One region of the Sporomusa intestinalis genome, then DNA from elsewhere that is predicted to be linked to it. Evidence: riboswitches for the same ligand, from Rfam matches in the RefSeq annotation. Region 1 holds a riboswitch; the other holds the start of a gene.
The links. A riboswitch is a leader RNA that binds a small molecule or an ion and turns the genes downstream of it on or off. The one in region 1 is predicted to bind FMN.

Region 1 (7,378 bases):
AAAAATGACACAGGCCAAGCGTGCCGGTCCCTAAGAACAGGGGGAAGTTAATGGAGGACATAAAAAATCTTATTCTCGATAAGGCCAAAGAGCGCATGGAGCGCTTTGGTTTCAAGAAGACCACGATGGATGAGATAAGCAAGGACTGTAAGATTTCCAAGAAGACCATATACGAGCATTTTACCGATAAAGAAGATATGTTCCGCTGTCTGTTGCTGCGTGAGTGCCATAAAACGATAGAGCTTCTGTTTGCCCAAATGGGAGATATGTCTGACCCGCTTGAGCGTTTAATCCAGCTGACCCGCAGGGCAATAGCGCACTTTAACCAGGATCATTTTATCACCAGAATCCTTAAAGATGATGAATTGTTCCTGGCGTTTATCAACAGGAAGTATCATGAAATGATTGATGAAGAGATTATCACAATGATTGCCGGGATTATTCGGGAAGGAAAGCAGCAGGGCAGGTTCCGTGAAGTTGACGAAAGAATTGTTGCCTATGCCGGCTTTAAACTGTTCCAGGCCTTCAGTTATGCCCGCACGGGGCCGCTGCGCCAGGAGGAAAATGAGCAGCACTATACGGAGGTGCTCATTGATTTTATAGTTAACGCGCTGGTAAAGAAATAGACTGATTTGTCAATGAATGTTGAAGGAGGGCCTGTTATGCATAAGTCTATTGCCAATTTAACTGTACTATTTGTGCTGCTGGCGTCGGTTAGCCTGACTGGCTGCACGAAAGCAGAGACCGTTAGGGAAGAGGCGCCCTTTGTCCGCTCGCAGCTTGTTAGGCTGGATGCTGCCGGCCAGGCAGCAAACTATGCCGGTGAAGTGCGCGGCCGGTATGAGACGCAGCTGTCGTTTCAGGTCAGCGGGAAGATTATCAAAAGGCACGTTGAGCTTGGCAGTACGGTTCAGTCCGGGGACGTGCTTATGGAGATTGATGCCAAGGATATAGAACAGACGGTCAACATGAGCTCGGCACAGGTTGCTTCCGCTCAGTCTCAGCTGAGTCTGGCCAGGACGAATCTTGAACGCTATCGCAGTCTCTATGAGCAGGGCGCGGCCAGCCGTATGCAGCTGGATCAATACCAGAATGCCTATGATGTTGCCCTGGCTGCTGTTCGTCAGGCAACCGCCCAGTATACGCAAGGGGCTAACCAGCTGGGCTACAGTACCCTGGTGGCCGATAGGGCCGGTGTTATCGCTAATGTTGCTGCTGAGGCCGGGCAGGTTGTGAATGCCGGCCAGCCAGTCGTTACCCTGGTACAGAATGGTGAACGGGAGATAGAAATCAATGTCCCGGAAAACCGTATTGACGAAATGCGAACCAGCAGGCAGGTGCAGGTCAGTTTTTGGGCCCTGCCCGGCGTTACCACCGAGGGGCAAGTCAGAGAGATTTCGCCAGTGGCTGACAAAGTGGCCAGAACGTATAGAGCCAGGATTAGTTTGCCCAGCCCGCCTGACGGCATCAATCTGGGGATGACCGCCAATGTAACGGTGGTCGGCCCCACTGGCCAGCAGGCCGTTTATATTCCCCTTGCGGCAGTCTATCAAACTGGTGATACACCCCATGTGTGGATTATAAAAGACGGCATAGTCAGCTTGCGCCCCATAAAGGCCGGCGCCTTCGGTGACGGCAGGATTCAAGTGCTGGACGGGCTTCAGGACGGGGATCTAATTGTTACCGCCGGCGTCCAGAAGCTGCGGGAAGGTCAAAAGGTGCGCTATGAGTAAGCTGAATCTGACAGAATGGTCTCTTAAGCACAAGCAGCTTGTGTACTTCTTTGTTTTTTTGGTTTTTGTGGCCGGCATTTTTTCCTACCAGAAACTAGGACGGATGGAAGACCCCGACTTTGTCATCCGCCAGATGGTTGTGTCGGTTGCCTGGCCAGGGGCCAATGCCCGCGAGGTGGAGGAGCAGGTAACCGACAAAATTGAGAAAAAGCTGCAGGATACCCCCGGCCTGGATTATTTAAAAAGCTATTCGCGTCCGGGGCAGGCCGTAATCTATGTGATATTAAAAGATTCGGTTAAAGAAGCGGATGTGCGGCCCACCTGGCTGGAAGTGCGCAATATGGTCAATGATATCAAAGGCACACTGCCGCAGGGGGTAGTGGGACCTGCCTTCAATGACCGGTTTGATGACGTATTCGGCAGTATTTATGCCCTTACCGCGGCAGAATACAGTTACGAGGATATGCGGGAAGAGGCCGAGCTGATCCGCAGGACACTCCTGGGGGTAAACAGTGTTAAAAAGGTTGAACTCATCGGCGTGCAGCCGGAAAAAATTTATATTGAAATGGAAAGCAGCAAGCTGGCCGGGCTGGGAATAGACCCCAGTCTGATTATTGCGGCCGTAAAAGCGCAAAGTGCGATGGCAGCCTCGGGGATGGTGGAGACGGCCTCGGACAATATATACCTGCGGGTGTCAGGGCTGTTTGAAAATATTGACGGCCTGCGCAACCTGCCGATTCGTGTTAATGAGCGGACCTTTCGCCTTGGCGATATTGCCAGGATTGAGCGTAGTTACGCCGAACCCATGGAACCGAAAATGTATGTCAACGGACAACCGGCAATCGGTATTGCCCTTTCCATGGACAGTGGGGGGAACATCCTTACCCTGGGGACCGAGCTGGAGAAGACTATAGCGGTAATAAAAAAGGATTTGCCGCTCGGCATGGAAATCAGCCAGGTATCCAATCAACCCCAAGTGGTCAAAGAATCCATCAATGAATTTATCAAATCTTTGGGGGAAGCTGTCGTCATTGTACTGGCAGTCAGCTTTCTCAGCCTTGGGGTCCGGTCAGGCGTCGTGGTTGCCTTATGTATCCCTCTGGTTATTGCCGGGATCTTTGTGGGTATGGAGATCCAGGGGATAGATTTGCACAAGGTATCGCTGGGGGCCTTAATCATGGCTCTGGGCTTATTAGTGGATGATGCCATCATCGCTATTGAGATGATGACCGTAAAGCTGGAGCAGGGGTGGGGGCGCTTTGAGGCGGCTTGCTACGCCTATACCGCTACTGCTTTTCCGATGCTCACAGGCACCCTTATCACTTGTGCCGGCTTTATACCCATCGGTTTTTCGCAGGGGGCGGCGGCCGAATTTACCAGCAGTTTATTCCCGGTTATCACCATTGCCCTGGTAATTTCCTGGGTTGTATCTGTTATGGTAACGCCGCTGCTGGGGTATAAGCTGATCAAACCCAAACATACCGCCGGGCCGGGCCGTGATATATACGATACAAGGTTTTACCGGCTGTTCCGGCAGACCCTTGTTTGGTGCCTGAAGCACAAGCAGCTGGTGCTTGTCATAACGGCGGTTTGTTTTGCTGGCTCGATCTTTTTATTACAGTTTGTCAAACAGGAGTTTTTCCCGCCTTCAGTCCGGCCGGAGCTAATTGTGGAGATGACGTTGCCGGAAGGAGCCTCGCTGGCCGCAACCGGGCAGGAAGCCCAAAAACTGGCTGACAGCCTCGCCGGTGACCCGGACATTGAGAGTTACAGCTATTATGTCGGCAAAGGCGCACCCCGCTTTATTCTTACTATAGAGCCCAAGCTGCCCACGAACAACTATGCCCAGTTTATTATTGTTGCCAAAAACCTCCAGGCCCGTGAGGCGCTGCAGATGAAAATTGATAAGTTGTTTGACGAAAACTTTGCTAATGTGCGGGGCCATGTTAAGCTGATTCAAACCGGTCCTCCCTCAGAATACCCGGTTATGCTGCGGGTTAGCGGCTATGACCACGAGCAAGTCCGGGCAATTGCAAAACAGGTCAGTGAGACGATGGCTGCGAATCCCAACCTTACAAAGATTAACTTTGACTGGAATGAAAAAAGCAAAGTTATGCATTTAGCGGTTGACCAGGACAAGGCCAGAACGCTTGGTCTCAATAGCCAGGGGTTGGCTCAGGATTTACAGAGCCAGCTGTCCGGCGCCGCCATTGCCGAGTATTATGAGCAGGATAAGACGGTTGGCATTGTGTTCCGTTTAGATGCGCAGAACCGCAAGGATTTAGGCAGTATCAAAGACCTGCCGGTACACATCGGCAACGGCAAATTTGTGCCTTTAGAGCAAATTGCCCAAATAAGCTACGCTGCGGAAGAAGGGGTAATCTGGCGTCATAACCTGAAGCCGACGATTACGGTGCAAGCAGAGGTAAGCCCCGGTGTAACCGGTAATGATGCCACCAAGGAAGTGTATGAAAGTCTAAAATCAGTCCGCGCCGGCCTGCCTGCCGGCTATAGTATTGAGATTGGCGGTTCGTTTGAAAAAAGCCAGACCTCGATTGACTTCTTGCTGAAAACGGTGCCGATTATGATTGTGGCTATTGTTATCCTGCTTATGCTGCAATTGCAGAATATATCTTTGATGATCCTGACTCTTCTGACCGCTCCGCTTGGCATCATCGGGGTCAGCCTGACCATGCTGCTAACAGGCCGGCCGATGGGTTTTGTGGCTGAACTCGGGATTTTAGCCCTTAGCGGGATGATTATCCGGAACTCGGTCATTCTGATTGATCAGATTGAACAGCATATCAAAGCCGGCGAGGCGCCGTGGGAGGCCATCATCAACTCCGCCGTACTGAGACTCCGCCCCATTATGCTTACGGCGGCGGCGGCAATCCTTGGCATGCTGCCCCTGGTTCCCAGCACGTTCTGGGGGCCGATGGCGGTGGCCATCAGCGGCGGCTTGCTGGGCGCAACCGTGATGACCCTGCTTGTTCTGCCGACCATGTATGCCGTGTGGTTTAAGGTAAAGCCGGAAGTAAAAGCAAACCAGGCTGATTAAGACGCTTGCCGGCATTTTTCCGGGCTTGACAATCCCGGTGAAAGTAGTATTCTATAGTCAGACTTATTCTCAGGGCGGGGTGCAAGTCCCCACCGGCGGTATCCCAGGCAACTGGGGAGCCCGCGAGCGCTCCTGCTTGCAGGAGGTCAGCAGATCTGGTGAGAAGCCAGAGCCGACGGTATAGTCCGGATGAAAGAGGATGAGACAGTTAGCTGGTTACTGACAGCAGTGCTAGCTGTCCCCAACGCCCTGATTCGGGTGAGTCGACTAAATATAGGAGGCGACTACTTTGAATCAGCAGTTATTAGCCCGGTTTGGCAATTCTGGTGCCCGGGTGGAACAGGCACTTAAGTCATTGCGCGCAGGGCAGGGTATTCTGGTTACTGATGATGAACAGCGGGAAAACGAGGGCGATATATTTTTTGCTGCGGAGTCATTGACTCCGCAGCAGATGGCAATGCTTATCCGCGACGGCAGCGGGATTGTCTGCCTGTGCCTGCCGGCAGAAAAGGCGGAAGAATTGGCTCTGCCGCTGATGGTGGAGAATAATACCAGCCACTTTCAAACGGCGTTTACTATATCCATTGAGGCTGCAAGCGGCGTTACTACAGGGGTTTCTGCGGCCGACCGGGTTACGACAGTGCAGGCGGCGATCGCCGAACAGGCCTGTCCGGATCATCTGCGGCGCCCTGGGCACGTATTTCCATTAAGAGCGCGCCCCGGCGGTGTCCTGGAACGCCCAGGCCATACGGAGGCTAATGTTGACCTCATGCGGCTGGCCGGCCTGAAGCCATATGGTGTCTTATGTGAACTTACCAATCCGGATGGGACGATGGCCCGCCTGCCGGAAATAGTAGCGTTTGCCGAAAAGAATAACATGCCGGTAGTCACTGTGGCAGATATTGTCCAGTACCGGCAGGCCTTGGCCTCTAAAGAGCAAAGATAAAGAAAAAGATCCGTAGACAGTTTTCCTGTCTACGGATCTTTGCTAATTCATCATACTAGACGCTGCGTTTTTGTCTAAAATTCTTGTATTTAGCAGTCCCGTATTCAATCACAACAAATAATACAGGAACCAGGAAGATTCCCAGGCCGGTGGCCATGATCATGCCACCCACGACCGTTGTTCCCAGGGCCGTGCGGGCGGCGGCACCGGCGCCTGTTGACAGGGCCAGCGGAATGCAGCCCAGGATAAAGGCGAACGAGGTCATTAGAATTGGCCGCAGTCTGAGTTTGGAAGCCTCTATGGCCGCTTGCACAGGCTCCATGCCCTTGTCGGTTCTGACTTTGGCGTATTCTACGATCAGAATTGCATTTTTGGCCGCCAGGCCGATCAGCATGACCAGGCCGATCTGCATGTAGACGCTGTTTTCCAGGCCGCGGGCATATTGGAACAGCACGGAACCTAAAATGCCTGTGGGCACTGACAGCAATACGGCAAAGGGGATATTCCAGCTTTCATACAACGCTGCCAGGCACAAGAACACGAAGAGCAGCGCAAAGCCGAAAATAACAGGTGTTTGACCGCTGGACAGCTTTTCCTCCCGGCTTAAATCAGCCCATTCATAGGTGAAGGTTGAGGGTAACACCTCAGCCGCCACCTCCTCCAGGGCCTGCATGGCCTGGCCGGAGCTGTAACCGGCTGCTGTGGTGGCGTTAATCTGCATTGCCGGGTAACCGTTAAAGCGTTTGATCAGGGTCTGACCGCTGGTGGCAACCGGGGTGACCAGTGTATTGAGCGGGACCATCGTACCGGCAGAGCTGCGCACATAGAAGAAGCGGGTCGCGTCCACATCGGCGCGGAATTCGGGCTCAGCCTGCAACATAACCTTGTAGGTCCGGCCAAAACGGTTAAAGTCATTGACCTGAACACCACCCAGGAAGGTCTGGAGGGTGGTGAAAATATCCTGGACGGGAACTCCCAGGGCTTTGGCCTTTTCCCGGTCTACATCATACCGGTAAGAGGGGGTATCGGCGCGGAAGCTTGATTGAGCCATGCCCAGCTCGGGCCGTTTTCTGGCGGCGGCAATAAATTGCTGGGATACATTGTTTATCTCCTCCAGCGTAGAGCCGCCCCGGTCCTGGATCATAAAGGTGAGGCCGCCGACGGCGCCGATTCCCGGCAAGGCAGGCGGATTAAAGGCAAAAACGGTGGCTTCCGGTATTGCGCTTACTTTGCCCATGGCCTGACCCAGAATTGCATTAAGCTGGGTATGGGGTTCAGTTCGCTCCGACCAGGGCTCCAGGCCGGCAATAACCATGGCGCCGTTCGACTTCTGGCCGCCGGCGAGAATATCAAAGCCGGCTACCTCCATGGTATTCTCCACGCCTGGCAGCGAACGGTAAATTTCGCCGACCTGCGTGGCAATGGCCCGGGTGCGGTTCATGTTGGCGGCTTCAGGCAGGCTGACGACCGATAGCATGAAGCCCTGGTCTTCGTTGGGAACGAAGGTCGAAGGAATTACTCGCAGCATACCGACACACAGAATGACGATAACTGCCAGCCCTACACCCCATAAGCCGGCCCGGCGGATGGAATGGCGGACACCGTTGGAATATTTCTCGGTAATGTGGTCAAACCACAGGT
Region 2 (7,378 bases), 2.6 Mb from region 1:
AGCCCATACAGCCGGTACAGCCCATGCCATATTTGGCAAAAATCTCGTACGCTTTGGCATGTAAACGGAGCGCTTCAATCAGCGGAGTGCTTCTAGTAAACATAGGTAGCCCCCCTTCGCTTATTTATTTCTATTTTCCATATTATACGCGCAATTCCTGCCGGCGCCCACCCGGTACCGGCGATTTTGTGAAAATATCCTGTAAAAATTCAATTTAGCCTTGCACTTCATAAGTAATTTATGCTAAAATAGTCATGTTGAGTACATGAGGATTTGTCCTACAGGAGGTGGAAATAGATGGCAAATATTTGTGAAATCTGTGGTAAAGGTGAGCGTTCCGGCTTCAATGTCAGCCATTCTAACCTTAAAACCAAGCGCACCTGGAAACCTAATATACAAAGAATCAAAGCATTAGTTAAAGGTGAAACTAAACGCCTGAATGTATGCACACGTTGTCTGCGTTCCGGTAAAATCCAACGGGCGGTCTAAACCTGCCGTACACAGTTAATAAAGGACTTGGCAAAAGCCAGGTCTTTTCTTATTTGCAAAATAGTGTAAAACCAGCGGCCCGTTTGGGAACGCTGGTTTAATTTTTTTAGTCTGCCAGAATTTATCAATAAATTCTCTGGACATAAGAACGACTATACCCTCAAGGGCACAAGCCAAGTCTGTTCTTATTTATTATTTTGCTGCAGCAGCTGTAAAATAGCAGCCAGCTCGGTGGCGTTAAACTGATATTTCTCATTGCAAAAATGACAGCATACCTCGGCCTGGCCTTCGGCAGTCATTGCTTCCAGTTCCTCGGCCCCAAGGCTTATCAGCATATTCTGCACTCTTGCGCGTGAACACTGACAATGAAACCGCAGAGCCAGCGAGTCATAAAAAGTGGCCGGCAAACCGGCAAAAACCGTTTCCAGGATCCCTTTGGCATCCTGGCCGCTGTGTACCATATGTGAAACGGAGGGGATGTGGCGCAGATTGGTTTCCAGTTTTATGAGTGCGTCTTCTTTAGCATCAGGCAGAGCCTGGATAAAGAAACCGCCGGCTGCCAGGGTTGTTGTGTCAGGGGCTATTAAGACCCCCAGGGCAACGCTGGACGGGGTTTGCTCAGACACGGTGAGATACTGGGTGATATCTTCCGCAATTTCACCTGACACGAGGGCGGTGCTGCCGGTAAACGGCTGTTTAAGGCCAACAAACCGGGTGATATGAATATGACCGCTGCCCACTGCCCGGCCGACAGCCAGCTTACCGTTGTGTAGCGGCAGGTCCACAACGGGGTTGCGGACATAGCCGCGAACCGACCCGTCAGGAGCAGCATCTGCCACTATTTCGCCAAGCGGGCCATCACCGGCAATTCTAATCGTCAGGCTTTCGGCTGTCTTTAAATTGGCGGCCAGCAGCAGCGCACCCGTCATTGTCCGGCCCAGGGCTGCTGTGGCCACCGGGAAACAATCATGACGCCGCCGCGCTTCTTCCACCAGGCTGGTGGTAACTGCGGCAAAAGCGCGGATTCCCGGTGCTGTGGCCCGGATTAAATGGTCATGCATAGGTACCTCCGGCACTAGGCCAGCTCCTTGGCAATAAGCGGCTGGCCTGTTGTTATATCTAGTATTTCAATCTTACTGCCCTTTATCCAGGCAATGGTGCTGTAACCGTCAGGATGTTTTGTCATTCCCGGTGAGCCGGGGTTCAGGTAAAAGACACCGTTATGGTGTTCCAGACTGGCGATATGCGTATGGCCGGTAATGAAAATATCGGCTTTCAAGCGCGCCGCCAGCTCCTGCCGGGCAGCTTCGGTCAGATTATGCCCATGGGTTACAGTGATTCTCAAGCCATTCAGCATAAGATAGGCGTACGGTGACTGAATGGGGAGTTTGAGCACCATGCCGTCAACCTCGGCGTCACAGTTCCCGCAGGCAGTAATAATAGGTACGGGGCAGCTGTTAAGAACTTCAGCCAGTTGTTGGGGATTATACTCAGCCGGAATCGGATTGCGCGGTCCATGGTAAAGTACATCACCGGCATGGATAATCAAATCGGCATCCTGGAAATAGCGGCTGAATACACGCTGCCAGGTTTCCAGGCAGCCATGGGTATCACTGATTATGCCAATTTTCATGGTCAACCTCCAGCAAGGCAGAGTTATGCGCTATAGTCCTTTGAGCAGATTTGCCATCTCGATGGCCGACACGGCGGCATCAAAACCTTTGTTCCCCGCTTTGGTGCCGGCCCGCTCGATCGCTTGTTCAATGGTGTCGGTAGTGAGCACGCCGAAGATGGTCGGGACCCCGCTATGCAAGCCAACCTGAGCCACCCCTTTGGATACCTCGGCGCAAACATAGTCGTAATGGCTGGTGCTGCCCCTGATTACCGTGCCCAGGCAGATGACCGCATCATATTTTTTGCTCATTGCCAGCTTCTGCGCTACAAGCGGAATCTCATAGGCACCGGGGACCCAGGCAATTTCCACGTTCTCGCCGGCAGCACCGTGGCGCTTGAGGGCATCCAGGGCGCCACCCAGCAGTTTGCTGGTAATAAATTCATTAAACCGGGCGACAATGATGCCGAATTTTAATCCATCCGCAACCAGATTTCCTTCATGAATTTTACTATTCTCCATTATTTTTGTGCCTCCTCATATTGTTTGAGTAAATGTCCCAGTTTGGATTTTTTGGCAGATAAATACCGGTTGTTAAATTTGTTCGCCAATATTTCCAGCGGCACCCGTTCCGTAATTGTCAGTCCGTAGCCCTCAAGCCCGATCCGTTTGCGGGGGTTGTTGGTAAGCAGCCTGATACTGGTCAAACCAAGGTCGGCTAATATCTGGGCGCCAATGCCATAATCCCTGAGGTCAGGGGCAAAGCCTAAAAGTTCATTGGCTTCGACTGTGTCTTTGCCCTTATCCTGCAAGGCGTAGGCGCGGATTTTATTCGCCAGGCCAATGCCCCTGCCTTCCTGCCGCATATAGAGCAATACGCCGCTGCCTTCCTGTTCGATGCGTTTTAGGGCATGAGCCAGCTGATCGCCGCAGTCGCAGCGCAGAGATCCGAGAACATCACCTGTCAGGCATTCGGAATGGACCCGCACCAATACATTTTGCTTATTGGTAATATCCCCCTTTACCAGGGCAATATGGCACTGATTATCCAGTTGACTTTCATAGGCAATGAGGCGGAAATCACCATATTTGGTCGGCAGGTTGGTTTCGGCCGCTCTGGTAACAAACCGTTCATGTTGTTTCCGGTATTTGATCAGGTCGGCTATGGTTATGAGTTTCAGTTCATGTTTTTTTACAAACTCCATTAATTCCGGCGTCCGGGACATTGTGCCATCTTCATTCATTACTTCGCAGATTACGCCGGCCGGATACAGGCCGGCCAATACGGCCAAATCCACAGCCGCTTCCGTATGTCCTGTACGGCGCAGCACACCGCCCTCACAGTATCTGAGCGGGAAGATATGCCCGGGGCGTCTCAGGTCACTGCTCCTTGTTTTACGATCAAGCACTGCCTGTACAGTGGCTGCCCTTTCCTGGGCCGATATGCCGGTTGTCACTGATTTGGCGTCAATGGAGACTGTAAAAGCCGTACAATGATTGTCCGTATTCTCAGCGACCATAGCCCCAATGCCGAGTTCATCAAGCCTGTTGCCGATAATTGGCATGCAAATCAAGCCGCGGGCGTGGGTAGCCATAAAATTGATGGCTTCAGGGGTTACTTTTTCGGCCGCTATCACAAGGTCACCTTCGTTTTCCCGGTCCTCATCGTCAATAACGACTACGATTTTACCATTTTTTATATCTTCAATCGCTTCTTCAATCGTATTGAATTTCATAATAACCAACTTCCTCCGTTTCATTACCTGGCCGTGTATTGCTCAGCGGGCAAAGCCGTGCTGTTCAAGAAAGCCGAGCGTTATCCTGTCAGCCGGCTTGCTGTCCGGTTTTAGACCAAGCAGTTTTTCAACATATTTGCCGATGATGTCTGCTTCTAAATTTACTTGCTTGCCTGCTGGTTTTAGCCCTACGGTAGTCAGGGCCGCCGTATGGGGAATCAGGGAAACGGTAAACCAGTCCGGGCCGGAGTCGACGACAGTAAGGCTTGTGCCGTCAATGGCAACGGAGCCTTTGTTAATAACATAGCGCATAACTTCGGGGCCGGCACTAATTCTGACAATAACGGCATTGTCATTTTGTTCCTTGGTCAGAATCAGACCGACACCGTCAATGTGACCGCTGACGATATGCCCGCCGAGGCGATCGCCAACCCGGAGCGTGCGCTCCAGGTTGACCGTGTCGCCGGTCTGGAGTTCAGCCAGGGCTGTCCGGTCAACTGTTTCCGGCATGACATCGGCAGTAAACCAGTCACGGCCATAGTCGACAACGGTGAGGCAGGTGCCGTTAACGGCAATGCTGTCGCCAAGCTTAACATCTGTCAGTACTTTGCGGCCACTTACGGTCAGACGCACAGATTTGGCGCCTCTCGCGATTTGTTTAACTTGGCCGAGTTCTTCCACAAGTCCGGTAAACATTGTGTCCCTCCCGTCCGGTTATATAGCCGGTAAGTAAAATGTCGGTGCCTAAGGCTTCCGTTTTCAGGTCCTCCAGTCCAAGCGCCTGGTCTACAGCCGGAAAGCCTGTGCCTCCTACCGGGGTTGGCGCGGTGTGGCCGCCAATTATTTTCGGAGCAATGAAGCAGTGGACTTTATCGATTAAACCGGCTGCAAGCACTGACGCATTGATCGTGGCGCCACCTTCCACCAATATACTGGTAATGCGGCGTTCTCCCAATATTTTAAACAGCTGGCGCAGGTTGATGCCTGCCGGTGTCTGGTCAAGCGTTAGTACCTCAACGCCTTGGCTGCCGAGAGCGGCAACCCTGTCAGCCGGGGCCTCGCGGCTGACAGCGATAATGGTTTGCGCCTGGCCGTCGGTTACTACCTTCGCAGTCAGCGGCGTACGGGCCATACTGTCAACAATAATCCTCACCGGATTGCGGCCAGCCGCGGGCAAGCGGGTAGTTAATTCCGGATTATCGGCAAGCACCGTACCGATACCTACCAGAATACCTGCATACGTATCGCGGAGTTGATGGACATACGCTCTTGCCGCTGCGCCGGTTATCCACTTAGAGTCACCGGTATAAGCAGCAATTTTGCCGTCAAGAGACATGGCTGTTTTGAGAACCCCCCAGGGCATGCCGCCGGTAACCATCCATTTAATAAACACTTCGTTGAGGCGGGCTGCTTCTGCTGACAGAACACCTTCCACAACTTGGATGCCGGCTGCCCGGAGGCGGTTAAAGCCATTACCGGCAACCAGCGGATTGGGATCAGTCATGGCGGCAACAACTTTACTGACACCGGCTTGAATCAGGGCATCGGCGCAGGGCCCGGTCCGGCCGTGATGAGAGCATGGCTCGAGCGTCACATAGACGGTGGCCCCTCTCGCCAGGTCGCCTGCCTGGATCAAAGCATGAATCTCAGCATGGGGCGTGCCTGCCTGCCGGTGCCACCCCTGGCCGACAATGCGGCCGTCTTTGACGATAACAGCGCCTACCATTGGATTAGGGCTGGTCCGGCCCTGAGCGTACTGAGCGATTGTCAGTGCCTGCTGCATGTAATACTCATCCATAAAAGTCCCCCAGTACAGGTAAAATAAAAACTGTTGATTAGCTTTGGGGCTATCAACAGTTAAAGGGAAAATTCAGTAACTGCCATTATGGCAGCATATACGCCTTTTACCATCCAGACTATACTGTCGGCTCTGGAATTGCACCAGATCAGCCGTATAACGGCTCGCGGGCTGTACCGCCGGTCAGGAATCAAAAGATCTCTCTTTTTCACCTTGCCCCAAAGGCTGAATATAAAATTAGCTACTACCTATGTTACCATTAAGCGCCAAATTAATCAAGACCCCGGATGGCCTTAATTGCTGCCGCTATGTCCGGGGCGCCGTATACGGCGGAACCGGCAACCAGGATATTGGCGCCGGCAGCCGTAACCTTACGGGCCGTAACCGCATTAATGCCCCCGTCTACCTCAATATCAACAGTGAGTCTGCGGGCAGTAAGCATCGCCCGCAGACGGGCAATCTTGTCAACTGCAGCCGGTATGAACTGCTGACCGCCAAAGCCCGGATTGACGCTCATGATCAGGACCATATCAATGTCGCCAAGCACTTCTTCCACTACTGAGAGCGGTGTTGCGGGATTTAAAGATACGCCGGCTTTCTTTCCCCGCTCTTTAATGGTTTGAATCAGGCGGTGCAGGTGCGGGGCGGTCTCCGCATGAACCGTAATGATATCGGCGCCGGCTTTTACAAAAGGATCAACAAAGTCCTGGGGGTTGCTGACCATTAAATGAACGTCAAAAGGTAGTTTGGTGACAGGACGGATGGCCGCGACAACCGGCGCGCCAAAGGTTAGGTTAGGGACAAAGTGGCCGTCCATAACATCGATGTGTACCCAGTCGGCTCCGGCCTGTTCAATTTTAAGTATTTCCGCCGCTAAGTGTGAAAAATCGGCAGATAAAATAGAAGGGGCAACTTTAATCGGCGTAGTCATCTAGTAGTCCTTCCTGCTTTCTCTGATTTCAGTTAATATCTCAATATAGGACTGATACCTTTCCTGACGTATGAGTCCGTTGGCGACGGCCTGTTTAACGGCACACTGGGGCTCCCGGTGATGCAGGCAGGAACTGAATTTGCAGGTTGGCGCCAGCCTGGCTATATCAGGGAAATAGTCCATCAGATGCGCTTCCTCTATATCGTTAAACTCGGTGAAACTGAATCCCGGAGTATCAACGACAAAACCGCCGCCGCTCACCGGCATAAGCTCGGCAAACCGTGTGGTATGCTTGCCCCGGCCGATTTTGTGGCTGACGTCTCCTGTCATGAGCTCCAGTCCGGGCTGAACGGCATTTAGAATAGTTGATTTGCCGGCACCGGAGGGGCCGGCAAATACGCTGATTTTATCAAAAAGCAGCGAGCGTAATACATCGATCCCTATGCCCTGCCGGGCGGAAACGGTAAGCACCTTATACCCGATCTGTTCATACAGCCCGGCTAATTCGGCGATAGATTCCGTATTCGATAAATCGATCTTGTTAATGCAGAGGATTATTTCCAGCTCAGAAAATTCGGCAATAACCAGAAACTTATCCACTAGCGTTGTATTGATATTCGGATTGACAGCGGCAAAGGTTAAAACAACCTGGTCCACATTGGCTACCATTGGCCGCTTCAGCATGCTGCGACGGGGCAGGATCTCTTCAATGACGCCTTTGTCCGGGCCGGTTATGGTATAGGTCACCTCATCGCCCACCAGGAGGGAAAAGCGCTCCTTTTTAAACCGGCCACGGAGACTGCAGGTGACGA

Region 2: it holds a riboswitch for FMN, as region 1 does, so the genes downstream of both, ribD (bifunctional diaminohydroxyphosphoribosylaminopyrimidine deaminase/5-amino-6-(5-phosphoribosylamino)uracil reductase RibD) here and ribB (3,4-dihydroxy-2-butanone-4-phosphate synthase) in region 1, are expected to answer to the same signal.

The regions. Positions count from the first base shown of each region.
Region 1 is NZ_AP042390.1:5,517,280-5,524,657, reverse strand. It holds gene ACZ481_RS25620 (TetR/AcrR family transcriptional regulator) at 51-626, shown strand; gene ACZ481_RS25615 (efflux RND transporter periplasmic adaptor subunit) at 663-1,733, shown strand; gene ACZ481_RS25610 (efflux RND transporter permease subunit) at 1,726-4,791, shown strand; FMN riboswitch at 4,853-4,996, shown strand; gene ribB (3,4-dihydroxy-2-butanone-4-phosphate synthase) at 5,081-5,737, shown strand; gene ACZ481_RS25600 (efflux RND transporter permease subunit) at 5,793-7,378, opposite strand, start outside.
Region 2 is NZ_AP042390.1:2,596,492-2,603,869, forward strand. It holds gene ACZ481_RS12165 (DUF1858 domain-containing protein) at 1-103, opposite strand, end outside; gene rpmB (50S ribosomal protein L28) at 298-489, shown strand; gene hslO (Hsp33 family molecular chaperone HslO) at 675-1,550, opposite strand; gene yfcE (phosphodiesterase) at 1,565-2,122, opposite strand; gene ribH (6,7-dimethyl-8-ribityllumazine synthase) at 2,153-2,623, opposite strand; gene ACZ481_RS12190 (bifunctional 3,4-dihydroxy-2-butanone-4-phosphate synthase/GTP cyclohydrolase II) at 2,623-3,837, opposite strand; gene ACZ481_RS12195 (riboflavin synthase) at 3,880-4,533, opposite strand; gene ribD (bifunctional diaminohydroxyphosphoribosylaminopyrimidine deaminase/5-amino-6-(5-phosphoribosylamino)uracil reductase RibD) at 4,496-5,635, opposite strand; FMN riboswitch at 5,733-5,865, opposite strand; gene rpe (ribulose-phosphate 3-epimerase) at 5,907-6,566, opposite strand; gene rsgA (ribosome small subunit-dependent GTPase A) at 6,567-7,378, opposite strand, start outside.